4 regions of the Chryseobacterium sp. D764 genome follow, and region 3 is predicted to be linked to each of the others. Evidence: riboswitches for the same ligand, from Rfam matches in the RefSeq annotation. Region 3 holds a riboswitch; each other region holds the start of a gene.
The links. Region 3 has a riboswitch for S-adenosylmethionine ahead of KYG33_RS16590 (SusC/RagA family TonB-linked outer membrane protein). Riboswitches for the same ligand answer to the same signal wherever they lie in the genome.
Positions count from the first base shown of each region.

Region 1: it holds a riboswitch for S-adenosylmethionine, as region 3 does, so the genes downstream of both, KYG33_RS13350 (TonB-dependent receptor plug domain-containing protein) here and KYG33_RS16590 (SusC/RagA family TonB-linked outer membrane protein) in region 3, are expected to answer to the same signal.
Region 2: it holds a riboswitch for S-adenosylmethionine, as region 3 does, so the genes downstream of both, KYG33_RS13690 (TonB-dependent receptor plug domain-containing protein) here and KYG33_RS16590 (SusC/RagA family TonB-linked outer membrane protein) in region 3, are expected to answer to the same signal.
Region 4: it holds a riboswitch for S-adenosylmethionine, as region 3 does, so the genes downstream of both, KYG33_RS17370 (alpha/beta fold hydrolase) here and KYG33_RS16590 (SusC/RagA family TonB-linked outer membrane protein) in region 3, are expected to answer to the same signal.

Region 1 covers NZ_CP079219.1:2,948,035-2,955,829, reverse strand. The annotation lists gene KYG33_RS13360 (HesA/MoeB/ThiF family protein) at 1-223, shown strand, start outside; gene KYG33_RS13355 (outer membrane beta-barrel family protein) at 333-2,558, opposite strand; SAM-I-IV-variant riboswitch at 2,677-2,774, shown strand; gene KYG33_RS13350 (TonB-dependent receptor plug domain-containing protein) at 3,072-5,816, shown strand; gene KYG33_RS13345 (DUF5694 domain-containing protein) at 5,930-6,769, opposite strand; gene KYG33_RS13340 (outer membrane beta-barrel family protein) at 6,794-7,795, opposite strand, start outside.
Region 2 covers NZ_CP079219.1:3,024,113-3,031,907, forward strand. The annotation lists gene KYG33_RS13685 (APC family permease) at 1-1,210, opposite strand, end outside; gene KYG33_RS13690 (TonB-dependent receptor plug domain-containing protein) at 1,218-3,641, opposite strand; SAM riboswitch class I at 3,736-3,841, opposite strand; gene KYG33_RS13695 (alpha-amylase family glycosyl hydrolase) at 4,112-6,949, opposite strand; gene KYG33_RS13700 (T9SS type A sorting domain-containing protein) at 7,142-7,795, opposite strand, start outside.
Region 3 covers NZ_CP079219.1:3,652,062-3,659,856, forward strand. The annotation lists gene fabD (ACP S-malonyltransferase) at 1-562, shown strand, start outside; gene KYG33_RS16575 (GYDIA family GHMP kinase) at 573-1,478, shown strand; gene pckA (phosphoenolpyruvate carboxykinase (ATP)) at 1,606-3,222, shown strand; gene KYG33_RS16585 (type II 3-dehydroquinate dehydratase) at 3,304-3,711, opposite strand; SAM riboswitch class I at 3,956-4,054, shown strand; gene KYG33_RS16590 (SusC/RagA family TonB-linked outer membrane protein) at 4,138-7,074, shown strand; gene KYG33_RS16595 (RagB/SusD family nutrient uptake outer membrane protein) at 7,092-7,795, shown strand, end outside.
Region 4 covers NZ_CP079219.1:3,812,628-3,820,422, reverse strand. The annotation lists gene KYG33_RS17380 (O-succinylhomoserine sulfhydrylase) at 1-643, opposite strand, end outside; gene KYG33_RS17375 (ACT domain-containing protein) at 755-2,293, opposite strand; gene KYG33_RS17370 (alpha/beta fold hydrolase) at 2,293-3,237, opposite strand; SAM riboswitch class I at 3,304-3,410, opposite strand; gene KYG33_RS17365 (MGH1-like glycoside hydrolase domain-containing protein) at 3,599-6,214, shown strand; gene KYG33_RS17360 (OsmC family protein) at 6,285-6,704, opposite strand; gene KYG33_RS17355 (DUF58 domain-containing protein) at 6,732-7,795, opposite strand, start outside.

The sequences.
Region 1 (7,795 bases), 700 kb from region 3:
TCATAATGGAAGTAAAAATCTGAGAGATCTATTTCCGGAACCTCCTTCTGATGAAGATATGCCGGATTGTGACAGTCTTGGTGTATTGGGAGCTCTTCCCGGAATAATAGGAAGTATGATGGCTCTTCAGACCTTAAAAATCATCACTGATCTTCCAATAATTGTCAATCAGTTGACATTGGTAGACACGCTGAACTGGAGATTTCAGACGATAGATTTCTGATGTAAATATAAACACTAATATCGCTAATATTTTCACCAATAACACTAATTCAATATCAATAGAAAGAGGCAGTAAAAATTATTACTGCCTCTTTTATTTATCTTAAGAATTATTGTGCCTGCTGCATTACGCCTCCGTTATCTTCTTTTTTAGTCTGGTTCAGGATATTGGGATCCTCTTTCGCCAGTTTATTTCTTGTCGGAATTTTATAATTGATAGAAAATCCGAAATTCCTTGTGTCATACTTGCTGCTGATCATGACCGGAGTTCCTGATGGCGGATTAGAACGTACCTGCATCATCTGTCCGTTGAAAATATCATTCGCAAAAACTGAAAGCGTCAGACGGTTGTTCATAAACTTCTTCGTCAGCGTAATATCAAGAGAGTTGTTGAATGGTTTCTCTGCCGTGAAATAGAAATATCCTGCCTTTGGAGTCAGATAGCTGTAATTGGCTGTCATTTTGATGTCTTTAGGCAGAAGAATCTGAGTCATAATATTGAAAATCCAAAATCCTTTATTATTCAGATTGTCGATTTCATGTTTCTGGTAACCAGCATATAAGTACATGAAGTTAATTTTATCAGGATTAAAATCAAACTTCATGATTTCGCTCAAAGGCTTGCTGAAAATCATAAAAGGAACCGGTAATCCCACGTTGAAGTTATGAATTTTCATATTTGAAATATTCACCTGCTCGTTGTAGAGTTTTCTTCCGTCTTTTCGGATGATCTGTGCCACCTGATTGTTTGCTGAACTTACGCTATACCCGATAAATGCATAATCAAAAGCTGAAATTTTCAATTCATAATTATCAAAAATAGTAGGTTGTAGATTCGGGTTACCATTAACTTCCGTACTTGGTCCGGAGAACGTTACGTTATTCGGGTTCAGGGCAGAAATACTTGGTAAGCTGATTTTTCTGTTGTAATTCGCAGCAATATAAACCTGATTCATCATGTTATACTGTACACTCGCGTTCGGGAAAAATTTAAATTTATTGAAAGGAATCAAATTCGCTTCCACCAGTTTTGCATCTTTATCGAAATATCTTGTTACCCCCGAAATGTCATAGTTTTCCGCACGGGAACCCAATGTGAAGTCAAACTTTTTCAGTTTAGCCTGAAACTCCAAATAGGTAGAAGCAGTTTGTCTTTGATATTCAAGATTCGTCAAGCCAAAACTTTCCGTATCATAATCCTGTTTTTCATACAATCCTCCAAAGCTTACCTTTCCACCATCAAGAAGCTTGATAGGCTGGGCATAATCTACTTTAAAGTTGGCAATATTCATTACAGATTCATTGTTCAGAATATCTTTTAAGCCACTCATTGCACTGTTAATTGGTGGATTGGGAGCTGCAGCAAATATACCATCCTGAAAATAATTGTCCTGAGAGAATTTACTGTCTGATCTTGTGTAGCCAAACTGAAAGTCCAGTTTTTGAGATTTGTCAGCAAAACGTTTCTGATACGTTACAACAGCTTCCTGTCTCAAGCTATTGGTATGGGCCACATCAGAAGATGTATAAAAAGCTTCTCTTAAATCCTTTGGATTGTTCTGAAAAGGTAAATCTCCATGACCGTTACTTAAAGTATAATTGTCATTATTATTGTGGTAAATATCGTAGTTTAATAATAATCTGTCCTGTCCTAAATCAAAAGTCAATCCTGATTTTGCAAAATACCCACGTCCGTATCTGTCGGTATGACTTGTTAAAAGCTCATCCTGTTGGCCGTTCAGCATACTTTCACGGTAGTTTTGACCAACATTCAGCTGCCATCCGAAATATTTATTTCTGGCATTTAAATTAACGGAGTTGGTCGTTCTGCTTCTATACTTGTCATAATTTGTGAAAGAATAATTTCCGGAATACGTAGCAGTTAAATATTTATTGGCATTTTTGTTCGTGATGATATTCATGATTGCACCTCCGGATGTAGCCGGAAATTCAGCGCCGGGTTGAGTGATTACCTCAATTCTTTCTACAGAATTGGCAGGCATTCCTTCAAGAAAGGAGTTCAATTCATTGGATGTGATGTTCAGAGGTCTTCCGTTAAGATATACTTCCAGCATTTTTCCCTGGTACATCATTCCTGCGATGTCGGTAGATACCAGTCCAGGAAGCTTTTTTATTCCTTCCAATACGTTTCCGTTGTTCAGCTGAGGTTGCTCGGAAAAGTCAAAAATAGTACGGTCTGCCTTTTGTTCAACTGCTTTTTTAGTTTTGGTGATGACTACACCTTCAATCTGCTTTTCCTGAGGTTTGTTGTTTTTTTCCTGTGAAAAGACAAAAACAGAGCTTAATAAGGATAACGCGAAAATCGTTTTTTTCATAATGTTTTTACTGATATCCGGTTAGACGCTGAAAAAGATAATTTGTTACGCTAAAATGTTGAAAATCGAATTTTAGGTTAAATATTTTTTTATTTACGAAATAATTATATCTTTGCCGGGTAATTATCAAGAATCTCTAGATGGGATAGCAACCTGCAAAAACAAGCAAGGTGCTGCAATCGATAAGCCGGATCTTCCGGAAAAAATGTTTATCATTCTATTATTATCCCATCTTGAATTTTTGTTTTAAAGTTAAATTCAAATGTTTAAAGACAAGGGAAATCTCCTTACATCAGTTATCTTTTATTCTTCGGATCATGAAGTGAATCTTCATTATTCCCATATGTTTTCATGCCATTTCTATATGCGCATGTGTTGTTGCTTCTAGCCTTTTCTATTTCTAAAAAATAATACAAACATTTCGAACATTTATGTAACCTTAAAATTTAGGGATACGGGATTTGTATTGCTCAAAAAACAATTTTTAACAACAAAAAGTAAACAACAAATAACATGTATAATTTCAAGAAAAAAATATTTGTTCCTTCTATTGCGCTTATTTCTACATTTTATTACGCACAGACGGACACGTTACAATCTAAGAAAATAGAAGATGTAGTCATCCTTGGATCAAGAGGTTCCGGAAGATCATTGACAGATACACCTGTTCCGGTAGACATCATTAATATATCAAAAGTTTTAAAACAGAGCCCGACTAATAGTATCAGCCAGGCCTTAAATTATATTGTACCCTCATTTTCATCCACTTCTCACACGGTTAACGATGGAACTGACTTTGTAGATCCTGCTCTTTTAAGAGGTTTAGGTCCGGATCAGGTTTTAGTTTTACTCAATGGAAAAAGAAGATACCAGTCTTCATTGATTAATGTTACCCTCACACCGGGAAGAGGATCTGTGGGAACCGATCTTAATGCTATTCCAGCTTTTGCTTTAGAAAAAATTGAGGTTTTAAGAGATGGAGCTTCTGCCCAATATGGTTCTGATGCCATTGCTGGAGTCGTTAACCTTGGATTGAAAAAAAGATTGGGGCTTTCCGGACAGGTGTTTTTAGGTGGATATGCTTCACCTGTTGCCAATAATTTCTCCGGAGGAGTGGATGGACAGACCATTTCTGTAGACCTTAATTATGGAGCTAAAATTGGACAGACCGGATTTTTTAACGTTACAGGTTCTGCCCAATACCGAGACCCTTATTCCAGAGCCGGAGTAAGAGAAGGAGATATCTTCAATGCCTATAATGCCATTAATTACAGAGCATTACAGGATGGAGTGAATATTGATGGGTTGTATAAAAATATTACCAATACTTCCAATACTCAGCAGATTATCAATACAATTAAACAATATGCAGGTAAGGTTGGATATTTTGCACCGGATTTTCAGTCTCAGATTTCGGGAGCAAATAGTATTTCGGACCTTCAAAAATTATTAGGTAAAGATTTTACCTCCCAGGAACTTAATTACAGAGGATTAGAGAGAAAAGATTTCAGTCTGAGAGCAGGACAGTCTAAGCTGCAATCCGGACAGCTCTTCTTTAATTCTGAAATTCCTGTTAATGAGGAATGGAAGGTTTACTCATTTGGAGGTTACAGCTACCGCCTTGGAAATGCCGGAGGATTTTACAGACTTCCTAATACTGAAAGAAACATCAATGCAGTGACTCCCAACGGATATCTTCCTCAGATTGAAGCAACCGTAAATGATTATTCTCTCGCTGCAGGAATCAAAGGGAAATGGAATGGCTGGAATGTGGACTTCAGTAATACATTCGGGAAAAACGTCTTCAGTTTTGGGGTGGTAAATACCTTTAATGCATCACTTACAGACAGTTCTCCAAGAACTTTTGATGCCGGAGGCTCTGAGTTTTCACAAAATACCATCAACCTTGACTTTTCCAAAAAATATGATGTCCTGAAAGGATTGAACATTGCATTTGGAGGTGAATACAGACACGAAAACTATAAAGTAAATGTTGGAAAGGAAAATTCTTATGCTTCTTATGATATTTATGGACGTGTGGTAACCGCTAAAACCCCTGAAAATGAAAAAGTAACCGATTTCTTTGGAAATATAAGACCGGCCGGAGCTCAGGTTTTCCCAGGGTTTAGTCCGGAAAATGCAGTCTCCGGAAACAGAAACAGTATTGCGGCTTATGCAGATGCAGAGCTGGAGGTTACTGACGGATGGCTGCTGGAAGGAGCTTTACGATATGAGAATTATTCAGACTTCGGATCTACATTCAATTATAAGCTGGCAACCAATGTAAAGCTGGCTCCCAATCTAAACTGGAGAGGTGCTGTTTCTACGGGGTTTAGAGCACCATCTTTAGCACAAATCTATTATAGTTCTACTTCTACACTGATTCAACAGGGAAAAACTACACAGGTAGGTACTTTCAGAAACAATTCTGAAGCAGCACAGGCATTGGGTATTCCAAAATTGAAACAGGAAACCTCACAATCCTACAGCACAGGAATTACATGGAAGATTCCGTCATTAAGCCTGACTTTCACAGCAGATGCTTATTTAATAAAGATTAAGGACAGAGTAGTATTGACAGATCTTTTTTTCCGCCCTAATGGTAATTTTACCCCAGGTTCGGATCAGGCAGTTCTTCAGGACGCTTTTGATCTTGCAAGGGCAAGTGCTGCCAATTTTTTTGCCAATGCGGTGGACTCTCAGACGAAAGGGCTGGATATTACCATTTCTCAGAATTCAAAAATCTCATCAGGGATTTCTTTGGAGAATAACTTCGGCCTTAATCTTAATCAGACCAAAAGAATCGGAGATATCCATGCGTCACCTAAATTAGTAAGCCAGATTGATAATTATTTCTCAGAACCGAACAGAGTATATTTTGAAGAAGCTGTACCACGCGTAAAAGCTACCTTATCCAATACGTTAAGAGTTTCCGGATTTACTTTCCTACTGCGTAATTCTTTCTTCGGTAAAGTGACAGATGCCGATGTTTTAGATGCTAATTTTGACGGAGTAACAGGAAGTACAGAGCACTTCATTCTTAATAATCGTTTGATAACTGATTTATCTGTAGGATATGATTTTAATAAAAATATTTCAGCAACTATCGGGAGCAATAATATATTGAATATACTGCCTTCTAAAAGCCTGAATATAAATTCATTAACAGCTGATAACCAGTTTGTATATTCAAGACAGGTTTCTCAGTATGGTATTGGTGGAAGGTTCTTATTTGCAAGAATTGAATTCAGATTCTAATAAATAAAGCTTAGAAAATTTAATAAAAAAACAGAGAAGATATCTCTGTTTTTTTATATTCTATTACACCATAAAGAATGAATTATCTATTAGGGTGATTATTCTAATTTTATTTATTTCAGTGAAGAAAATTCAATAAAATCATATTCGGCGGAAGAAGAGAAAAGCTGTCTTAGTACTGCTGCATGGCCATTTCCGGCTATCACAAGAATTCTGTCTTCACTGTTGTGAGGAATCTTCTGAATATTGCGGAACATTCTCAGGTTTCTGCTGTACCAATACAAGGCAAGCATATCTGCTCCATCAAATTCTCTAAGTGTAAAATCTCCACTCAGGTAAGCTCCATATCCATACTGATGACTTTCTTTAGAATTCATGTAGGTAAATGTGTCTAAAAGTGATTTGAAATTTTTAGGTTCAGAACTCTTGAAGAAGCTGATAAACTGTTGGGAAATTGCACCATCACTTTTAAAATCATAATCTTTGCTGAGGTTATTAAAAAATGTAGAATCTGTTTTCCCAAATTTTGTCTGGAGATCATTCCAGATAGATTCTGCATCTATACTGAACAGTTCGTTGACTTTAAGTTCATTGGCGATGCGCATAGCAAGCTGATAGCGTTCGTCTCTTTCTTCTCTGTGTTTTCCCTCACCATACTCCTTCAGTTTTTGGTTTGCATTCCAGTTTGGCCAGGCTTCAATAGCAATCTTAGTAGGTTTAAATTTCTTGATATATTCTACAAGTTCAGCAACTTCCTTTGCAGTTTTAGGTGAAAGAACATCTATCTGATCTTCCTTATTGGTTGTATGAGCATCAAGATTAGGATAGTCAAAGTGGAAAGACCCTACAACAAGGACTTTGGTTTTTGGATTTTTGAAATAGTCCGAAGGCTTCTTTTGAGCAAAAAAGAATGTGGGAATGCATAGTAGAAGAATATAAATGAAGGTTTTCATAGGTTTATTTTTTTTGTTATTAAATTATTGAGCACGGTTTTTCTCTTCAAAATCCACCACTCTTTTATTAGATTTTACTTTCTGATTTCCAAAATTGTAAGTGATGCTGAGTGCCAGTCTTCTGGCATCCCAATAGTTGTTGAATGACTGTGTATTATCTGTGAAATACATATCTGCCTTAAAACCAGACTGCCTGAAAATATCACTCACCGAAAGGTTGACCTGAAGAGCCTTTTCCGCAAAACTCATCTTTACTCCTGCATCAATGCTTGCTCTGTTTTTTGCTGCAATATATCCGTCACGTGAAGGCAGATTCTGCCAGTAGTTGACAAACAGCATGAATGTTTTCGCCTTATTCAGCTGAAAAGTATTGTTGAGGGAATAATAAAATGACTGTCCGTTTTTAGGAATCAGATTGAATCTTGTAATCTGGGTCTCATTGTAACTGAACGAAGTTGAGATATTACTTTCCCAGATTTTGAAAAACGTATCTGTGTAATTGAAATTGATCCCGTACACGTTCTGATTATAATAATTTTCATAGGTACTGGTAAGGTCAATGCCGTTCAGGAATGAAATCTGGTCAAAATTATTCGTAGTTCTTTGGTAATAAACATTCGCAGAAAATTTACTTTTAAAAATATAATTGAACTCAATATTATGATTAAAAGAGGGTTGCAGGCTTGGATTTCCGGCATAATATGTATTAGGATTGGAATACCATCGGAACGGATCTAAAGCCCGGAAATAAGGACGGTTGATTCTTCGGGAATAATTAATGCTGAACTGATTATTTTCATTGGCTTTATAAGATAAATAAGCTGTCGGGAAAAACTTTCCGTAATTATTCTCAGATTTTGACTGTGTAGTAAGGGAGAAACCGCTGGTTTGTGAATATTCATAACGGAGTCCTGCCTTTACAGACCATTTTTCACCAAAATCTTTACTGGCACTGATATAAGCTGCATAATTCTTTTCGTTATAATCAAAAAGATTGCTCTTTGCAGGATCTGTGATATAATTTCC
Region 2 (7,795 bases), 630 kb from region 3:
TATGAATAAATGTAAAATAGAGAATATAGATACTGAACAATAGAAAAACGGCTGGAAAAATATGGAAAGCATTGGATTTAAAAATTTTCCTGTCTTTTTTCTTCAGGAAGAATACGGTAGAAATCGCCAGACTTGCAAAAAGCTGTAAAATAAAGGCTGTGTAAACAAAGATTTCTTTAAAACTTCCGGTGAGAATAATAACCACAGCAATAACTGCATGGGCAAAAATAGCTCTTACGGGAATTCCTCTTGCATTACCCGCTGATAACGGTTTCCAGATGTAAGTATGTTTTGCAAAAGCCTGTGTCAATCTTGAACCTACCCATAAATATCCGCTAATTGTTGCAACCAGCTGCAGCGCAATAAAAATATTGACAATCTTTCCAAAGATAGGCCCCAGCATATTGACAGCAGCTTCCCCCATTACGTCTTCTTTTCCTGCCAACTGACTCACAGGAGCATGTTTCAGCATAATATAATTCACCAAAATATAGCTTATCGTCACGAAAATAGTTCCAATGATCAAAGATTTGGGAAGGTTTTTCTGGACGTCTTTTATTTCTCCTGCGATGTAGGAAGCAGAATTCCAGCCTGTATAAGAATAGGTAACAAACACCAGAGACGTAGCAAAGGCAGGAAGCATGATCTCATTCTGCCAGCTGTCACTGAAATTCAGACTGTTGCCAATCTGTGTAGATTCTGAAAGCCCAACTCCCAGAATAACCAGTACAATAATAAAGGCTATCTTGATGAATGTAAAAAAGTTATGAAACCTGCTGGATGTTTTTAAACTGAATGACAATGCCACTGCTACCAGAAAAATAGCGGCAATTGCAAACCCATTTCCAAAAGAATAATTGAATACGGAAAGGTATTTCGACATTGCCAATGCAGCCAGCGCAACCGGAGAGGAAAATCCGATGATGAGTGAAACCCAGCTTATCAGATATCCGAACAGCGGATGATAGGTTTCTTTAAGATAGATAAAATCACCTCCGTTTCCTTTGAAATGTGAGCCTAATTCGGCATAGCAAAAAGCCCCGAATAAGGCGAGAATTCCTCCAATGCTCCATAACAGGAAAATACTGTAGGTATTGGTAATATCGGATAACTGAAATCCCAGGGTTGTAAAAATCCCTGTTCCTATCATATTGGAAACGACGATGGCTGCTGCTGTTTTCCAGCCAATCTGATGTGAGGTAGTACTCATTTAATGATTAAAAATTAAAATTAAGCCTTCCGAAGAAATAATTCCCCAGTGTTCCCATCTGAACTGGCGCATATTTGAATACTCCATAGTATGAATTTTCATAAATCTGGCGATCCGGAAAAACATCAAATACATTGTTGGCCCCTACTGTAAAGTTGATACTTTTTGTGATATCATATCCAATACTGATGTCCGTAACTACTTTTGGGGAGAATTCCTGAACGCCTCCAAATGGATAACCATCTCTTATTACTTTACCAAAATAGGTATTTCTCACGAGAAAATTGAACTTCCCGATTCCATAATTTAATCCAAATGAAGCTTTTGTTTTTGGAGACAGTGTTTCAATGATATTGATCTGATCCGGACCAAAAAACTGATTTTGAGGAGTTCCTAAGTTTTCCGGAAAATGAAAGTCTGTAATTTTAGTTTCTGTATAATTTCCGGCAAGATTCATATTTAATTTTCCGTTACCAAGAATCCAGTCATAAGAAACCACTACATCTACTCCTTTCGTTTCTGTATCAATGGCATTGGCGAAGAACCTTCCGCTTTCCACCTTAAACTGGTCTAGTCTTGGGTCTGTTATATTACTGGTAATCACAATTCTGTCTTTCACTTTAATCCAGTATCCATCTATAGCGACCGTTAAATTGTGTAAAGGTTTCAGGGTAAATCCCGCACTCGCGTTGACAGAAGTTTCCTGTTTGAGTTTATCAAATCCCAGAATTCTGGCGGCTTCGCTATCGTTACTGAATATTCCTTTGGTAACAATCTTTGAGCCTGAAGTAGAAATATCCGCATATGAATTATTGAAATACTGCTGCTGAAGGGAAGGTGCCCTGAATCCTGTTCCAACGGCAGCTCTTATTGCATAATTTTTTACGAACTCATATCGAACGGCAAGCTTTCCATTCAACGTATTTCCGAAATCTGAATAATTTTCAAATCTGGCAGCGGCGTCAATATTTAATTTTTTATCTAAATCATAGGAAACATCCGCATACACAGCAGTTGAGTGTCTGTCTTTTTTCAAGGTATTGTTTGGAGAAAACCCGATAAAAGATTGAGATCCACCCGCACCCAATACTGTTGACCCTTCTGTAGCTACATTTCCATTGATATCATATTGGGTATAAGAAGCTTCATCCCCTGGTTTGATCTGGTATTGTTCAAACCTGAATTCTCCCCCAAATGCGATATTGAAACGGTTTATACTTTTGGAAACATCAAGATTCACGGTATTCTGAAGAAAACTATGGGCTCCTGCATAAAACCGGGTTGGCGATTTTACCCCGAGAGAAGCATTATTGGTATTGCTTACATTATAATTGAAGGTATTACTTCCGAATGTGTTGCTTAGATCTAATACCCAATCATTGACATTATATTTTGCTCCTACAGCATAGGAAATATCATATACCTGAGATCCAAGAGTTGCCTGAAAGCCGTTCGGATAAATGGATGAAACCACATTGGATGTTTCGCTCGGCAGTCTTCTGAAACCAAAGCCTTTTCCTTCTTTGATACTAAAACCTCCGAAAGAATAGATTTTAAATTGATCGTTAAAAGGATATTCTGCATTGAAAAACAACTGTCCCTGCCTGATCTGCGCATCTCCAATCTGGAAATTGAAATCATCACGTGACAATCCCCGCTCCTTAATCTTCGCATCATCTGCAGCTCTTGCCGCTTCAGGATCATTTGCAAAGGCGTAAGCGAAATTATCTCCGAAAATATCTAGATCGTGATTTTGAGTTCTTGTGGTTTTTCCTCTGTGGCTTAATTGTAGAGAAAGGTTGATATAACCCTCTTTTTTTCCTAATGAAGTACCATAATTGGCTCCTGCCTGATAGGTATCTCCATCATTTCTCCCGGTCAATCCATACGTAAGACTTGCTGAGGCTCCCGTATTTTTTTTAAGAATAATATTGATCACTCCTGCAATGGCATCAGAACCGTATTGTGCTGCAGCTCCGTCCCTTAACACTTCTATTCTATCAATAGCAATAACAGGAATTGTACTCAGATCTGTTCCTACAGAGCCATTCCCCACGGTATTCTGATAATTGACTAAAGAAGTGGTGTGTCTTCTTTTCCCGTTCAGCAATACGAGAACCTGATCAGGGCCCATTCCTCTTAAGGTTAAAGGATCAATATGTTCCGTACCATCAGAAGCAGACTGTCTTACGGAATTAAACGATGGGATAACATAATTCAGAAGATCCTGAGCAGTCATTTGCGGAGAACTCCTTTGAATTTTGTCAATATTGATAACATCTACAGGAACCGGTGTTTCCAGTTTTGTTCTTTTTACATTACGGTTTCCAACGATAACAATATCTTCTATTTGTTTTCCTTTCTCCTCATTCTCCTGAGCAGCAACCAAAATTGCCCCAAGCAATAATACAGCTGTACTTAATTTTTTCATTTTTGTTCTTGCCAATTAATAATTACAGTCTGACGGATTTTTCCGCAGATATACAAGACTTCAAGAAATGGAATTCATATAAGAATATTGACTTCGCTTATCTCCCCCTCAGGGTTGGAATTAGCACCTTTACACTTCTCGAATCGTGCAGGTTGCTAAGGTTTCTTTGGGCCAAATCCCTCCACCTTTCTTGATAAATCTACTGCAAAAGTAGACTATTTTTTTAAATAGACAAAAAAGGCAAATCTGCTACACTGCAAATTTGCCTTTTATTATTTTATAGAACTTGTTTAAAGTTTTATTTTTGAAACATTAAGATTATAGTAAGGCGATAAGAGTATTAAGATAAGCTTCGCCTTAAGCTTAAAAATCAGAATGATTCATCTTAACTACACTTTATTTCTTAAATCCTTCTTAATGGTTTCAATATATCCTACATTTTTAAGTCTAAACAACTTCATAATTTGTTTTTATCTGATTATCATCTTTTGAATGGCAATTCCGGTTTCCGATTTCAACTGCACCAGATAAGTTCCTGCAGGATAACTGACTTTCATTTCATAAGTTCCGTTTTCTTTATTCAGTTTGAATGAATCCAGTTTTTTACCCGTCATATCAAAAATCAAAATTTCTCCGTTTTTTGCTTTATTAAAAATTAATTTCGCCACTCCGTTTTGTATTGGATTATCAGCGATCTGAAGTGATAATTTATTTACAGTATTTGGATCTGTTGTTGACAGTGCACCTCCATAATTCCCGAAAATCCTGAATTCTCCTGGCTGTAAAGTTATCGGAGCCGTGGTAGAGGCGATATTCGAAATACTGTCATCCATGAGATTCTGCCATTGCCCTGTGTAAGGAAAGAAAGGAACAACATTTTTTGCAGATATATCATAATTGGCCAGTACGACAACATTTTTTATCCCGGTTGTAATAGCCGAATCATAGAGATAAATTCTTGTGATCAATCCGTCCGGATCATTAGCCAGATTATTGGATTCTATACTGTACGTTTTAGTTTTAAAAACCTGATGGGTATTTCTGATCGTGATTATTTTAGCCCATATATCATATACAGCTTTTCTGTTTACGTTGGTATCATAGTTTAAAGTAAATGCAACAGGCTTTTCATCCGTTCTGCACCCGTTATTGATAGTACCGTCAGCACATCTGTTGATACTGAATTCATATCCTAATTCCCCAAACTGCCAGATCATTTTCGGACCTGGAATAGTAAAGAATGTCGCACCGAAAGTTTTCATTCTTTCAAGAGCTGTATTAAGGTTTTTAACGTCATAGCTACCGTTCGCAGCACCATATGCAAGATTTTTAAACATCAATCTTTCTTCATCATGACTTTCTCCGTACCCTACAGCACGCATATTGGTAAACCCATGAAGACTATGGTTCATTCTGTCATAATTACTGTTGTCTTTATATCCCATGGTATTCTGGTTATAAGGCTCCGTTTGTTTATTCCAAAGCATCACTCCTTTTCCCTCTGCTACCCTGTAGTTTGCCCATTGCTGTTCTTCTGCATCCGTTCCCAGATGCTCAAAAATCATGTAAGAATTGGGATCGATTGCCCACTGTCTGTCTGCATAATGTTTCATGATATCCACTCTGTCCTGCTGATAAGCGTTGGTGCATGCTTCATCATTTTCGGAGCAGCTTTGGGTAAATCCTTTTGTTAAATCCCAGCGGAATCCGTCAATGTGATATTCTGTCAGCCATTGTTGAAGACATCTTTCAACGTAATATTGAGTTGAAAGGCTTGTATGATTAAAATCGTTAAATACATTGTATGAATGTTTCGGGACCTGATTGAAATAAGGATTGTTTGGAGCAACATCCCCGTAACCGTCTCCATCAGGATCTACATTCCAAAGCCTTACCAGAGAAGAACGTCCTGTTGCATGGTTAAATGCGACGTCCAGAATAACTGCAATTCCGTTCTGGTGGCAGATATCTACAAATTCTTTGAATTTTTCGGGGGTTCCATAAGCTTTGTCCAATGCATAATGGAAAGAAGTATTGTATCCCCAGGAAAGGTTTCCGTCAAATTCCATGATGGGAAGTAATTCTATTGCATTGATCTTTAGATTTTTTAAATAAGAAATTTTATTGATCAGAGACTGCCAGTTCTTTTCCTGTGTAAAATCTCTCAATAATAATTCGTAGACCACCAGATCTTCTTTCGCGGGTCTCTGAAAACTGGTTGTCTGCCAGTTATAGGCTGTCTGCCCCGTTTTAAATGTTGAAACTTCAAAACCTTGTCCGGCAGGAAATGCAGGTAAATTCGGATAGGTAGAAGCTGAGATCCACGGATCATCATAAGAAGATAAGATCTGGGGTGAATAAGGGTCTGCCACTTTTCTCAGATCATTCGTTCTGTACTGAAAAGTATAGAGCTGCTGAGGCGTAATCCCATTGAGCTCAATCCAATAAAGATCAGGGTTTGTGGTATCTTTTTTCATTAAATAAGTATCATTCACCGCCCAGTTATTAAAACTTCCAATGACATGTACAAAGCTTTTGCCAGGCGCATATAACGCAAGTCCTACTTTGGTCTGATCTGTCGGATGATAATTAATCCCCTGTTTAATCCAGTTTGGAATGGCTTCAGCAACTACATTTCTCGGAACCTGTAAAATGAATGTCGCAGTTTTAGAATTAACTCCCTCTGTGGCAACAAGTTCCATGCTGGCATCCTGAGTAACCGTATAACTGTAAGAATAGGATTGTGAAGGAGTTGTTGTAGAGTTGACAACAGTTCCGTTTGCTTTTAACTGAAATGTTGCATTGTTATTTGTGGTAGCCGTAATATTAATAGAGTTTCCTGCCGGAACAGAAGTCAGGCTATTAGCCAGAGGATTGGTAAGATTTAAGCTTAAAGTGCCCACATTTACAAAAATGTCCGGTGAGCTCTGATGAGATCCTGTTTTATCTTTTAATAAAAACCCGAACCTCCCGATTCCTGTTCTTCCGAAAAAAGAAGTCGGGGTAAAAGTAAGTGAATAGCTGTCTGTAGCAGCATTATAATTTAGTTTATTCAGGTCATTGGAGTTGTTCCAGCTGCCATTGGTAGGACAGTCCTGACTGTTCTGATAATTAGTATCAAAAGACCATGTCCAGATATAAATGGCATTATTAGACACGCCCCATGCCGACTCATCAATCTGATCTCCGGGAACAGTAAGGGTTACGGCATCGGTTTCATTGAATGGATTCGGGCTGATGGAGTAATTGATCTGCCCAAAAACTGCCATTGCAATCAACAGAAAAACAACGGAATAAAGTTTTTTCATTTCTTATTTTTTATCGAATATAGTATAAATTTTTCTTCATAGTGACTATTCTTGTCCAGTCTTCATCAAATATTTCAATTTTCCGGGAAAAAATAAAATAAAAAAAGACTCATGAAATTTTCATGAGCCTCCCAATAAAAGTAATTGTAATGAACTATTTTTTGGACGAAAATCTTTGTTATAGAAATTCAGTTAGTCTTTTATAATCTTTTTAGAAACGGATTGTCCATTCTTTAATTTTAATTCTACGATATATAACCCTGAAGAAAGTTCAGTCATATTGATTTGATTATCTGAGAACTGCACATTCATTCTTTGCCCTACCGCATTGATAACGTTCACTTTGTCAATCGCGGAGTCTGATTTAACAGTAAGAATTCCTTTTGTCGGGTTGGGATACATTCCTATTACTACATTATTCAGCTTAATGTCTGAAGTACCTAAAGAAGATGTCGGTTTAATACATCTTACTGAAGACCCCTGACCTCTCATTCCTCCGGCTGATGGGTTGGCAATAGTGGATCCGATATATAAATATTTCGCTCCTAAACTTGATGTATCTGAACTCCAAAAATACCCTCTTTGTCCTACAAAACTAAAGTCGCCATTACTGGAACTTCTGTTTCCTCCTGCCGGTAATTTAAGATTGCTGCTGTAAGCAGTTGCCGGATTCCCAATACCTTCAGCCCCTACCAAAGCAGTCCAATCTGCCTGAGAAGGCATTTTCCAGTCTGTTCCGATCGCTTTACAAGGATCTACCCCAGCGGATGCATTAACGTCTGCCACTGATGTACCAGCCCATGTATCTGAACTTGCAAAACCCGCCCACCATGCCGGAGATCCTGC
Region 3 (7,795 bases):
TTTGAAATTAGTTTCCGAAAGAGCAAAAGCTATGCAGGCTGCTTGTGATGCCAATCCAAGTTCTATGGCTGCTATTTTAGGATTAGATGATGCTAAGGTTGAAGAAATCTGTGCGCAAATCAGTGGAATTGTTGTTCCTGCAAATTATAACTGCCCGGGACAATTGGTGATCTCAGGAGAAACACCAGCAGTAGAAGAAGCTTGTGCAAAACTGAAAGAAGCAGGTGCTAAAAGAGCATTGTTACTACCAGTAAATGGAGCTTTCCATTCACCATTGATGCAGCCTGCACAAGAAAGACTGGCAGCAGCTATCGAAAAAACAAAATTCAGAAAAGCAACTATTCCTGTATATCAGAATATCACTACAACAGCGGTAACGAATCCTGACGAAATCAAACAAAACCTGATCGACCAGCTTACCGGTCCTGTAAAATGGACGCAGTCTGTTCAGAATATGATTAAAGATGGGGCATCCAACTTCGTAGAAGTAGGACCAGGAAAAACCCTTCAGGGACTGATCAAGAAAATTGACGGATCAGTAGATGCTGCTTCTGCAATCTAACTAAAAATATATGAACGCGATATTTTCACCGGGCAAGCTTATGCTTACTTCAGAATATTTCGCAATCGACGGAGCTCTTGTCTTAGCGGTACCTACCAAGCTGGGACAAGAGTTTTTCTTTGAAGAAAAAGAAGATGAGAGGTCACTTATTCTTTGGGAGGCTTATCATCAAAACAAATTATGGTTGAGGGCGGTCATTGATTATAAAAACTGGCAGGTCTTAGAAACCAATATTCCATCAAGCGCTGAATTTATTGTCAAAACATTAAAGAATGTTCAGCAGCTTTCTAATACTAAATTCAAATTCAATCTTACTTACCACTTAAAAACTAATCTTCAGTTTCCTTCAGACTATGGTCTTGGTAGCAGTTCTACTTTGATGAACAATCTTGCAGAATGGGCTGAGATTGATCCTTTTCATCTTAATGCAATTAGTTTAGGAGGAAGCGGATATGATATTGCAGTGGCAAAAGAAAAATCTGCAGTTCTATTCCAAAGCAAACCTGAGATTAAATATGAGAAGGTAAATTTCAATCCTTCATTTAAAAATGAACTGATTTTTATTCATTTAAATCAGAAGCAGGATAGCAGAGAAGGGATCAACTTTTATAAATCAAAAAAGAAGTCTCCTGAATTGATTGAAGAATTTTCAAATATCACAAAAAAAATAATGTTATGCAGTGAATTGGAAAAATTTTCCGAATTAATGATGATTCATGAGCGTAAAATTGCTGATTTTCTTGAAATATCCACAGTTAAAGAAAAAATATTCTCAGATTGCCCTTCTTTTGTCAAAAGTTTAGGCGCATGGGGGGGAGATTTTGTAATGAGTGCCAAATTTGGGGACTACAAGAACTATTTTTGGGAGAAAGGTTTTACAACTATTTTTGAATGGGAAAATATAATTTATTTATAATCAAACCATTACGATCCTGTTTTTTTATTTGTCATTCTGACTTATATCAGTATATTTAAACCACCTTTAACAAATAATTAATATTATTTTTGTTGAAGTCAATAAAGAAATAGAAAATATAAGTAAAATGAAAAACACTAAAATCATCCAGGATTTAGAGAAATTAGGGATTAAAGGAAACTATGAAGTAGTGTACAATCCTTCTTATGAAGAATTATATCAGGCTGAAGTTTCTTCTGAAAATCAGGGATTTGAGAAAGCTGAACTTACAGAATCTGGCGCGGTATCAGTAAAAACAGGGATTTTCACAGGTCGTTCACCTAAAGACAGATATATTGTTCAGGATGATGTTACAAGAGATACAATTTTCTGGGATGGTAAAGTAAATTTACCTACATCAGCAGAAATTTTCGGTTCTTGTAAGGAACTAGTGATGAACCAGCTTTCTGAAGCTAAGAAGATTTATGTAGTAGATGCTTTTTGTGGAACAAATGCAGATACAAGACTTAAAGTAAGATTTATTGTTGAAGTAGCATGGCAGGCACATTTCGTGACAAACATGTTTATTCGTCCTTCTCACTACGAACTGGAAAACTTTGGTGAGCCGGATTTCACAGTAATCAACGGATCAAAAACAACAAACCCGAACTGGGAAGCTCAGGGATTAAACTCTGAGAACTTTATCATGTTCAACCTTACAGAAAAACTACAGATCATCGGAGGTACATGGTATGGAGGTGAAATGAAGAAAGGAATGTTTGCCATGATGAACTATTACCTTCCATTAAAAGGTATGGCTTCAATGCACTGTTCTGCAAACGTAGGAGAAAAAGGTGATGTTGCTTTATTCTTTGGTCTTTCAGGAACAGGTAAAACTACTTTATCGGCAGATCCTAAAAGATACCTTATCGGTGACGATGAGCACGGATGGGATAACAACGGAGTATTCAACTATGAGGGAGGATGCTACGCGAAAGTAATTGATTTATCAGAAGAAAAAGAACCGGATATTTTCAGAGCAATCAAGAGAGATGCACTTCTTGAAAACGTTGTAGTGAACAATGGAATAGCAGATTATACTGACGGATCTATCACAGAAAATACTAGGGTTTCTTATCCAATTTACCATATCAACAAAATTGTATTGCCTTCTAAAGCAGGTCATGCTAAGAAGATTGTTTATCTTTCTGCAGATGCATTCGGGGTACTTCCTCCGGTTTCCATCTTAAATGAAGATCAGGCTCAATACCACTTCCTTTGCGGTTATACATCTAAATTAGCCGGAACAGAAAGAGGAATCACAGAGCCTCAGCCATCTTTCTCACCTGCATTTGGTGAAGCATTCCTTACATTGCACCCAACAATGTATTCTAAAACATTGATCGGTAAAATGCAAGAGCACGGTGCTAAAGCTTATTTAGTAAACACAGGATGGAACGGTAGCGGAAAGAGAATTTCTCTGAAAGATACCAGAGCGATCATTGATGCAATCATTGACGGTTCTATTGATAATGCTCCTAAAACTCAGGTTCCAATCATGAACCTTGAGATTCCTACTGAATTACCAAACGTTTCTACAGGTATTTTAGATCCTAGAGATACTTATGAGAACGCTTCAGACTGGGAAGAAAAAGCAAAAGATCTTGCTTCAAGATATATCAAAAACTTTGAGCAGTACTGTGATACTGAAGAAGGTAAGAAATTAGTTGCTTCAGGACCTCAATTACAAGAACAAACTATCTAATAGTTATTTATAACATACAGAAAAGCCTCATCATCGATGAGGCTTTTTTATTTCTAATTTTTCGCAGATATTATTTGAAAATTACTTTAAGCTTAATATAGCCAATCTATATCCATCCATTCCAAAGCCAGATAAAACTGCATCCGTATTAGCAGCTGTCACAGACTTCTGTCTGAATTCCTCTCTTTTATAGATGTTGCTGATATGAACTTCTACTTTGGGTTTTCTGATATTTTTTAGACAATCAGCAATCGCATAGGAATAATGGGTGAAAGCTCCCGGATTAATTACTACGGCATCAAAATCATCTTTCTGAAGCCTGTTGATAAGCTCTCCTTCAATATTTGACTGATAATATTTTAATTCATGAGATTGAAACTCGGATTTTAAAATTTCCAAATAGTTTTCCATAGAGATATTTCCATAGATTTCCGGTTCTCTGGTACCTAACAAGTTGAGGTTAGGTCCGTTTATAATCAAAACTTTCATACTATAAAATTAAAAACTTTTTTTAATTAAATGCTCAAAAATTTCCGCACAAATTAACGTTCGTTCAATTGTATTATTAATAATGATATTTATCATGTTTGATAAAATGGTAATGATTGCAACTCCTTACAGTAATGGGTTTTATTAAAATCTTATGTTAATTTTTGAAAATTTATCATGAAAAATAATAAGTCTACTTGTTTTGTAGACTAAAAGTTTTTAGCTTTGCAACCATATTTCGATCGGCTTATAAAGAAAGATGGAGGGAACTGACCCTGTGAAATCTTGACAACCTACCCATTGGGCAAGGTGTTACGTTCAGCCTTTTAAGGAAAAATAAGCATTTGGTTTATCGTATTTATCGATGCCCTTTGCTGATTTTTCTGCAAAGGGCAAAATTTTAATATATGATAAATGAAATTGATTATGATTAGCAAAAATTTATTCGCTTTTAAAACTTGGATACCTCCGGTTGCTGCATTTTTTCTGGGAGTAACCAGTGTACATGCACAGAATTCTAAGCCGGAAAAGGACAGTCTTCATGAAAAAGAAATTGACGAAGTTGTAGTCGTAGCCTATGGAAAAGCAAAAAGAAACAGCTATACCGGTTCCGTTGCTACCATTTCCAGCGATAAGATCAACAACAGACCTGTAACCAATATTACCAAGGCATTGGAAGGGCAGGTTGCCGGGATTCAAACGACGAGTGCATCAGGACAGCCAGGAGCGGTTTCTACTATCCGAATTAGAGGGATTGGTTCTATAAGTGCTTCCAGTGATCCTTTATACGTAGTAGACGGAATCCCTTTTGATGGAAACCTAAATTCTATCAGTCCAAGTGATATTGAATCTATCAGTGTTTTGAAAGATGCCACTGCGAGTGCGTTGTATGGATCAAGAGGAGCAAACGGGATTATCATCATTACCACAAAATCAGGTAAAAAAGGAGAAGCTAGAGTTAATTTTAATATCAGCCAGGGATTCTCCGGAAGAGCCGTAAAAGATTACGAACAGGTAAATACAGATCAATACTTTCAATTATATTGGGAAGCCTTGAGAAACGGATATCAGTCCGGAAAAGTGTCTTCTCAACAGGCTGCACAGATGGCAACAGATAATCTTGTTTCTACACTTGGGATCAATCCATATGGAACAGGATATCCAAAACCGGTGGGAACCGATGGGAAATTATTACCCGGAGCATCACCACTTTGGAATGACGACTGGAGGGATATTTTGCAGAGAGTTGCTTCAAGAAATCAGGTAGATCTTGATATCAGCGGAGGAAGTGAGAAGAGCAATTATTTCTTTTCATTGGGCTATCTTGATGATAAGGGAATGGCTATTGAATCAGGATATAAAAGATACAATACCAGGTTAAAGATCAATTCTGAAGTAAAAAAATGGCTGAATGTTGGGGTAAACTTAAGCTATACAAACAGTATTCAGCAGGCGCCCACTTCTTCAGATTCCAATTCAAGTAATATCATCAATGCTGCAAGATTTATTCCTTCATTCTATCCTTATTACGAAAGAAATGCAAATGGAAGCTATATTTTGGGTGCAGATGGAAACCCGATTTATGATTTCGGAAAATACAGACCAACAAGTGCGCTTCAGAATCAAAATGCCGCGGCAACACTGCCATTAGACAAAAACGAAAATAAAGAAGATAACTTCTCAGGAAAAGGATTTATGGAATTCACTTTCTTACCGGAGTTGAAATTCAAGACAAGCTTTTCTGTTGATTTGGTGAATTATAACGGACATTATTATTCAAATCCATTGCTGGGACAAGGCGCTGAGATTGGAGGTTCAGTAACGAAAACCAATACCAGAACACTTTCTTATACAACCAGTAATATTCTGACATACGATAGGAAATTTGGGAAACACCATGTAAATGCTTTAGCAGGACATGAATTCTATAAATATGACTATCAGACGATTTCCGGAACAAGAAGCCAGTTTTCTCTCCCTTATTATTATGAACCGGATGCTGCTTCTTTACTGGGAAGCTTCAGTGGGAACAGTAATAAATTGAGCTTATTGAGTTTCCTTGGAAAAGTAGAGTATGACTACAATAATACTTATTTCCTGTCTGCATCAGGAAGAGCAGACAGTTCTTCAAGATTTGAAAAGGATAACAGATGGGGGAGATTCTGGTCAGTTGGAGGTTCATGGAAAATTTCCAATGAAGAGTTTGTAAAAAGCCTGAATGTCTTTAATCAGTTGACATTACGTGCCAGTTACGGAGGTCAGGGAAATGATAAATTACTTCGACCAAACGGACAGCCGCTTTATTATGCTTATCAGGAGCTGTACAGATTTATCAGTCTTGGTGGAGAACCGGGAACAACACTTGAAAAAACGGCTACCAATAATGTGAAATGGGAAACCAACCTTAATTTAAATGTAGGATTAGAATTCGCTGTTCTGAATAACAGAATTAAAGGAAATATTGAATATTTCAAAAGAAAAAGTCAGGATCTTCTATTTAACATGCCAGTGGCACCATCTCTGGGAATTAGTGATTATCCTGCCAATATTGGAACTATCCAAAATACAGGATTTGAATTTTCATTATTCACAACCCCAATTAAGAATGATAATTTCCAGTGGAATGTAGATGTAAACCTAAGCACCTTAAACAATAAAGTTACCAAGTTACCTTCAGGGCCACTTGTAGTGGGACAAACCAAGCTATTAACGGTAGGAGGTTCCGTATATGATTTCTATATTCCGGAATGGGTTGGGGTAGATCCAAGCAATGGAAAGCCATTGTGGAAAACGGTTTCTACAGATGCGAGCGGAAATTCAGTAGAAGGAACTACCTCAGAATATTCAAAAGCAACAAAACTCTTGCAGGGTTCTGCTTTGCCTAAACTGACCGGAGGAATCAGTACCAGCATTACCTACAAAAATTTTGATTTTTCAGGATTGCTGACATTCAAAATCGGTGGAAAAATTCTGGACAATGATTATACTTCCATCATGCACAACGGAAGTCTGGGAGGACGTGCATGGAGTGCTGAAATGTTAAACAGATGGACGCCTGATAATCCTAATACGGATGTTCCGGGCTTGAGTACAACAACAAATAACTGGACGTCAAACTCATCCAGATTCTTATACTCAGGGACATATGCAAGACTTAAAAATGTAAGCTTAGGATATACACTTCCTGAGGATTATTTTGAGAAAATCGGACTTAAAAAGTTCAGAATTTATATTCAGGCAGAGAATCTTTTAACCTTCTATAAACATAAGGGAATGGATCCTGAACAGGCTTTGGATGGAACCACCTATTACAGATACCCTGCAATGAGAACAATCACTTTTGGTCTTCAGGCAATACTATAACGTTTAAAATTGAAACAATGAAAAAATTAAAATATCTATCGTTTGCACTTATCGGATTTTTAGCGTTGACAAGCTGTGAAAGCGATCTGGACACTGCTCCGACTGATCAGGCTAACAGTGTGGAAGTTTTCAAAACTGCTGAAAGTGCAGAAACTGTAGTAAACGGTACCTGGGCAAAATTTAATAACGATGGAACTACCTATGCTAATATTGGATATTCCACTGTTTTAAGAGCCAGTGATGCAATGGGAAGCGATGTAGCTGTATTAACCAATAAGTATGGATTTGCTTCTACTTACGCTTTTACAGAAATGGTAAACAGTACGGCTTCTCGTCCGTTATTTATCTGGACCATGTTGTATTCTACCATCAATAATATGAATAATGTTATTACAAGAATTGACGGGACAGAAGGAAGTCAGGAGAAAAAAAATCAGGTGAAAGGACAGGCAAAAGCATTACGTGCCTTCTGTTATTTGAACCTTGCCAGCTTTTATCAGTTCAGCTATCTGAAAGATAAGTCAGCTTTGACGGCTCCCATTTATACTGAACCTTCTACAACAAGCACTGTAGGAAAGAAAAGAGCAAGTCTTGAAGAGATTTATGCTTTGATTAAAAGTGATCTTACCGATGCTGATAATCTATTGAAGAGCTATACAAGAAATAATAAAGATAAAATCAACCGTGCTGTGGTCAACGGACTTCTTGCCAGAACTTATTT
Region 4 (7,795 bases), 160 kb from region 3:
CTCCTAACACTCTTCCCTGTCCGTCAATCAATTTCGTCGCTGAATGTACAACAATATCTGCACCATATTTGATCGGCTGCTGAAGATAAGGTGTTGCAAAGCAGTTATCTACAATAAAAATAAGGTTGTGCTTTTTCGCAATCTGTCCGAAGAACTCAAGATCCAGAATTTCAATAGCCGGATTGGTAGGAGTTTCAAGATATAAGATCTTTGTATTGGGCTTGATATATTGTTCAACATTCTCAGCATCTCTTGCTTTGAAATAAGAGGTTTCAATATTCCATTTCGGGAAATACTTAGTAAATAAAGTATGCGTAGATCCGAAAACTGACTGGCAGCTCACGATATGATCTCCGGCATTCAATAAAGCAGCAAATGTAGAATAGATGGCAGCCATTCCTGTAGCAAACGCATATCCTGCTTCTGCACCTTCCATCTTAGCAATCTTATCTGTAAATTCTGTTACGTTTGGATTAGAGAAACGGCTGTATAAATTCTTTGGTTTTTCTTCTGCAAAGCTTGCTCTCATATCTTCCGCATCCTGAAATATAAAACTGGAAGTAAGGTATAATGGTGTAGAATGCTCGTCAAACTGACTTCTTTCAGTCTGGGTTCTTATTGCTGATGTTTCAAAATTTTCCATATAGTTTTAATTGATCAATTTTACATTGTAACCATCAGATTCTTCGCTATGCTCAGAATGACAATTGCCGTTATGGTTACACTGCCAAATTGATAGATGTTAGATTAAATATTATTTAGTTTCACTTACTCTTAAAATATCTCCGAATACTCCTCTGGCTGTTACCTGTGCACCTGCTCCTGCTCCCATGATAACGATAGGATTTTCACCATAGCTTTCTGTGTAAATTTCAAAGATTGAATCTGAACCTTTTAATTGTCCTAAAGCTGAAGTTGCCGGAACAGAAATCAATTTTACATCTAACTCACCTTTATCTTTCTGCAGATCACCATGCAAATCACCTACATATCTCAATACATGCCCAGGCGCCTGATTTTCTTTTATTTTCTGATACTCTTCGTCCAGTTCTTCAAGTCTTGAAAGAAATTCTGATTTTGAAACCTCAAGCAGACTTTCCGGAACCAGATTTTGAATATTGATATCTCCGAATTCATTAATTAAGTCTAATTCTCTCGCCAGAATCAATAATTTTCTTGCTACGTCATTTCCCGATAGGTCTTCTCTTGGATCCGGTTCTGTGTATCCTTTTTCCAAAGCTTCATTGATAATGGTTGAAAATTTATCGTCTCTTAAAGAAAAATTGTTGAAAACATAGCTTAATGTTCCGGAGAATACTCCTTTGATTCTGGTGATATTTTCTCCTGAAAGGTGTAATAATTTAATCGTATCAATTAATGGTAAACCTGCCCCCACATTGGTTTCATACAGATAACGTCTGTTGTTTTTATTCAACGTATATCTTAGTTTTCTGTATTCTTCAATCGGAAGGGTATTAAAAATCTTGTTTGAAGAAACCAGATCAAATCCGTTTTCTGCCAGAGCATGATAGTTTTTCACAAAATCCTTACTTGCCGTGTTATCAACAACGATAAGGTTCTCCAGCTGGTTTTCGTTGGAGAAATTAATCAGCTCCTGAACACTCGAAGGATGTTCTGCAGTCAAAACCTCATCGCTCCAATTCGCATCAAATCCTTTTTTGTTGAAAGCTATTTTCTTTGAATTGGCTACTGCAACAACTTTAAGATCTATTTTTTTACGTCTTTTTATTTCTTCTGAAGATTCCAATACCTGTTGTATCAGAGTTTTTCCTACATTTCCGTGACCTATAATTGCTAAATGAACTGTCTTTGGCTTTTTGAAAATTTCAGACTCGATGATATTTCTGGTTTTTTCATCCTGTGAAGAAGTTACTACGATGTTGACTCTGTTTTCTCCCGCAACCTGATTCAAAAGTAATGGGAAAACATTGTTTCTTGCCAGCTCAGCAAAGACTTTATTGAAATCTTCTGCTACAAAACCGATCACAGAAACATTATTGATACTATAGATCTGAGAAACTTTTCCAGATTTTCTTTCTGCTTCAAACTCATCAATAAGACAAGCAACTGCTTTTTCTGCATCAATTTCCTGAACCAAGATAGAAATTCCGTTTTCTATGGCCTGCTGGGAAATTACTCCTACACTGATACGCGCTAAGGTAAGCGCTTTAAAAATTCGTCCGTCAATCCCGATTTCTCCCAGGAAATCTTCTCCTTCAAATTTGATGATTGATCTGTTCTTCAAAAATTTTATTTCGTTAGCATTTTTCATTACTTCTGTAAAATGTTTTTAATGATATTATTTAATTGTTGATATTCCATTAAGAAGGCATCATGCCCGTGTATAGATTGGATCTCGTGGTAAGAAACATTCTTATTTTTCTCTTTTAAGTTTTCAAAACACATTCGGATTTCAGAAGCAGGAAAGAATAAGTCTGTATCTACGGAGATCATGTGCATTCGTGCCTGTATTTTATCCAGTGATGGTTCATCAGCATTAATATTCATCAAGAGATGATTCATCAGTTTGTACGCTTTTAAACTAAATCTTTCGTTTAGTGCATTACCATGATAAACCAACCAGTCTTCTGATTCCAGACATTGTTTGTCCTGGTTATATTGGTTTTGAAATCTGTCATTGAGCGACTGTGGTGTTCTATAACACAGCATGGCATGAATTCTTGCTTTCTGTAATGGTTCTTCTTTATCATTCAATAAAAATTTCTGAACCAGACATTGTGCATGAAGCCAGTCGTGTGTTCTGTAATCACAGGCAATAGGAATAAATACTTCTGCAAGATCCGGCTGCTTGGCAAGCATTTCCCAGGCAATTCCTCCTCCCAGAGAGCCCCCAATAATGGCGTATAGATTTTTGATATGTAAAGCTTCAAGCCCTTTTAGAAATATCGCGGCGATATCTGAAGGCGTGAAATCTTCATAATCTTCAATTAAAAAATTGTCATAACCGTTTCCGGGTATATTGAAACACAGAACCGTATATTGATTGGTATCAACAATCTGATTTTCTCCTACCAATTGTTTCCACCAACCTTTTTCTCCGGATACATCTGAGTTTCCGGTAAGTGCATGATTGATTAAAACAATGGGTGCTGTAAACAGATCTTTCCCAAAAAGCTGATAGCTTAACGGGATATGGTATTCCTTTTGGGAATTGGTTTGATACGAAAGATTTATATAGTTTAGTTCTGTTTTCAATTCTATTATATTTTAATACAAATACAATTGAAAATGCCACAGGAAATGGCTGAAAAGAACTTCAGTAAGTTATCTGTCCAAAATACTTTGGTAGAACGTAGCACCTTCTTTGCTTGCGCAAAGGGTTGCTAAGGTTTCATAGGGTCTAATCCCTCAACCTTTCTTGATAACATTTTCAATATTTGAATGAACGAATGGTGCAAAGGTAGTTCTTTTCTTTTAATTTCAAAAAAAAAATATTTTAATATTTAAAAAAGCCCTTAAATACAAGTATTTCAAAACTATATTAATAATTGTTCAGATGAAAAAAATTGGAATTATTTTTCAAAAAAACTAACTTCGTATGGAAAAATGATGAGATATGACCGCCGAAAAAGAAAGATTACAAGATACTAAATGGAAAAACTGGGGACCTTATGTAAGCAACCGACAGTGGGGAAATGTACGTGAAGATTACAGCTCAAACGGGAATGCCTGGGATTTTACCAATCATAATAATGCTGAAAGCTATGCTTACCGCTGGGGAGAAGAAGGCATCGCCGGAATTTCTGATGTAAAGCAACTTTTCTGTTTTGCTTTTTCATTCTGGAACAAGAAAGATAAAATGGTAAAAGAACGATTCTTCGGATTGAGTAACCCTCAGGGAAATCATGGTGAAGACATCAAAGAAATCTTTTATTATCTGGACAATACGCCTACTCACAGCTATATGAAGGTGGTGTATAAATATCCGATTAATGAATTTCCTTACGATGATCTTGTTATAGAAAACGGAAAACGAAGCAAAAAAGAACCGGAATATGAGATTTTTGATACCGGAATTTTTGATAACGATGAATATTTTGATATTTTCATTGAATACTGTAAAGCCGATCACAACGATATCTTAGCCAGAGTCACCGTTTGTAATCGAAGCCAGCATGAGGCTCCTATTCTGGTAGCTCCCACAATCTGGTTCAGAAACAACTGGAAATGGGGATACAATACTTATAAAGGAGAGGTTAATGCGTCTCATGACGGAAGTATTAATATTGGTCATGACAGTATTTCGATCAAAAAGCTATATTCCCGAAACTCAAATGCACAGAGTGTATTTTGTGATAATGAAACCAATACTTCCAAACTTTACGGAGCTCCCAAAGCAGAGAATACTTATTTCAAAGATGGAATCAATAATTTTATTATTCATCAGGGAGATACTGTAAATCCTGAAAAAAGAGGAACAAAAGCTTCTTTTCTTATTGATGAAATTATTGATGCTGGGGAATCAAAAGTTTTTGAGTTCAGGTTGTCTCCTGACGAAATGGATGAACCTTTTGACAGTTTTGATCATATTTTCAATATCCGTCAAGCTGAAGCTGAAGAGTTTTATAACGATATTCAGAATGATACAGTAAATGAAGATGAAAGAAATGTTCAGCGACAGGCTTTTGCAGGGCTTCTTTGGAATAAACAGTTCTATCATTACAATATCGGAAAATGGTTGAAAGGAGATCCCAATTTTGAGGCTCCAAGAAATTTCAACGAATATGTAAGAAATACAGAATGGAATCATCTTCATAATAAGGATATCATTTCCATGCCTGATAAATGGGAGTATCCATGGTATGCTACGTGGGATCTGGCATTTCACTGCGTCCCTTTCTCCATTATAGATGCGGAATTCGCCAAAGGACAGCTTTTATTACTTACCAAAGAATGGTACATGCATCCTAACGGACAGCTTCCTGCTTATGAATGGAACATGAGCGATGTAAACCCGCCTGTACATGCCTGGTCTTGCTTCCGTGTTTTTAAGATTGATGAAAAAAACAATGGAAAGCCGGATTTATTATTTTTAGAAAAAGTCTTTCAGAAGTTGTTGCTGAATTTTACATGGTGGGTCAACAGAAAGGATAAAAATGGTAAAAATATTTTCGGAGGCGGCTTCCTTGGTCTAGATAATATTGGTGCTTTTGACCGGAATATGGAACTAAAGGACGGTCAGCATCTTGAGCAGGCAGACGGAACAAGCTGGATGGCGATGTATGCATTGAATATGATGCGTATTGCGATGGAACTTGCCCAATATTATCAGGTATATGAGGATATGGCGATCAAGTTTTTTGAACATTATCTTTATATCGCTGAAGCTATGGAAAACCTGGGTGAAGGAACAAAAGGCTTGTGGAATGAAGAAGACGGATTCTTCTATGATGTATTGCAGCTTGGAAACGGAGACAGTGTTTCTTTGAAATTAAGAAGTATTGTCGGCTTAATTCCTTTATTCGCAGTAGAAATTGTGGATCACAGGCTGTTGGAAAAGATGCCTAATTTCAAAACCAGAATGGAATGGATCCTAAAAAATAAGCCGGAACTCACCAAGCTCGTTTCTCATTGGGATGAGGAGGGACAAGGCAGAAAACATCTGATGAGTATTTTACGTAAAAACAGATTAACAAAGGTTCTTACAAGAATGCTTGATGAAAAAGAATTTCTAAGCTCTTACGGAATCCGTGCTATGTCTAAAGTATACGAAGAAAATCCTTTTGTATTCTCTGTGCATGGAGCCGAAAATATGGTATACTATACTCCTGCAGAAAGTGACAGCCGAATGTTTGGTGGAAACAGCAACTGGCGTGGGCCGATCTGGTTTCCTATCAATTTCCTGATTGTTGAAAGCCTGCAGCGTTTTCATTATTATTATGGAAACAGTCTTAAGGTAGAATTTCCAACAGGAAGCGGCGATAAAAGAAATCTTGATGAAGTCGCTCAGAATATCAGCAAAAGGCTCTGTTCAATATTTTTAAAGGATGAACATGGGCAAAGGGCTTTCAACGGAGGCAATCCAAAATTCAATTACGATGAGCATTTCAGAGATTATATCACCTTCTTTGAATATTTTCATGGTGATAACGGCCGTGGTGTAGGGGCTTCTCACCAGACAGGATGGACTGCCACTGTGGCGAAACTGATAAAACCAAGACTTACCTTTTAATCAGCAATGAGTAATAAATAATAAAAAAGCCGGATGAGTCATCCGGCTTTTTCTATTTTTAAATAAGAGATTAAATTTTTTCTCCGTTTACATAGACTTCATATCCGATTTCTACATTCGGTTCTAACGTTCTTGATACGGAACAGTATTTTTCAAAAGAAAGTTCTGCTGCCTTTAATGCTTTTTTAGGATCAATTTCTCCTTCTAAAAGGAACTTAACATTAATGGATTTAAAAGGTTTTGCTTCATCTACCTGTACTCTTTCTCCTTCTACTTCTGCCTGAAAACTTTTGATATCCTGACGCTGCTTCTTTAAAATAGAAACCACATCAATTCCGCTGCAGCCCGCGACTGCCATCAGTACACTTTCCATTGGAGAAACGCCTTTTGCTCCCGGCTGGGAAGTATTATCCAGAAGAATAGAATTTCCTTGTGCATTTGTACATTCAAATAAAAAATCGTCGTTTATTCTGTTAAGTGTAATTTTCATTATTTATTGCTTATTGCTTTTGCAAAGTTATAAAATTCCTCTCGCTTTTATCTCAAGATATTTATTGATAACATCGATATTCAAATTTTCCGGAAGTGTATATACGGTATAGATTCCATATTTGCGAAGTTCCTGGATGATCAGTTTCTTTTCAAACTCAAATTTCTCAGCAATGATCTCATCATAGATTTCCTGCATATTTTCAGGATTTTTGTTGATCAGCGTCTGCAATTCTGAATTTTTGAAGAATACAACTACCAGCAAATGGTTTTTTGCGATTCCACGTAGATATTTCAGCTGTCGGTTCAGTCCGTCCAATGTTTCAAAGTTGGTAAAAAGCAGAATTAAGCTTCTTTGATTGATAGAATATTTTACATCCTGATACAGGCGGTTGAAATCACTTTCAAAGAAATCTGTTTTAATATTATAAAGCGCTTCAGAGATTTTTTTCAGCTGCCCGGATTTATTATCGGCTGCAATTTTATTTTCAGCTTTCTTGGAAAAGGTCATCATACCGGCTCTGTCTCCCTTTCTCAAAATAATATGAGAAAGTGCCATTGTTGCATTGATGGAATAATCCAGCAAGCTTAATCCATTGAAAGGCATTTTCATGGTTCTTCCTTTATCAATCAGCATAAAAATACGCTGTGATTTTTCATCCTGAAACTGGTTTACCATCAAACGGTTGGTCTTGGAAGTAGCTTTCCAGTTGATCGTTCTGATATCATCTCCGGGAACATATTCTTTGATCTGCTCAAATTCCATCGTGTGTCCCAGCTTTCTGACTCTTTTGATTCCACCTAATAGAAATTCACTTTGAATGGCCATCAGCTCATATTTTCTGAGATGAATAAAGGATGGATAAGATGGCAGCATAGCATCCTTCTGAAAAATAAATCTTTTTGAAATTAAACCTAATGGTGAAGATGCGTAAATATTCAAACCTCCGAAATGATATTCTCCTCTTTCCTTAGGTTCTAATGAATATTGAAAGAATGTATTCGCTCCTGAAGCGATCTGTTTTTCGATTAAAAAATCTCTTTTCTGAAACTGAAAAGGAATTTCATCAATAATCTTAGTGGATATGGTAA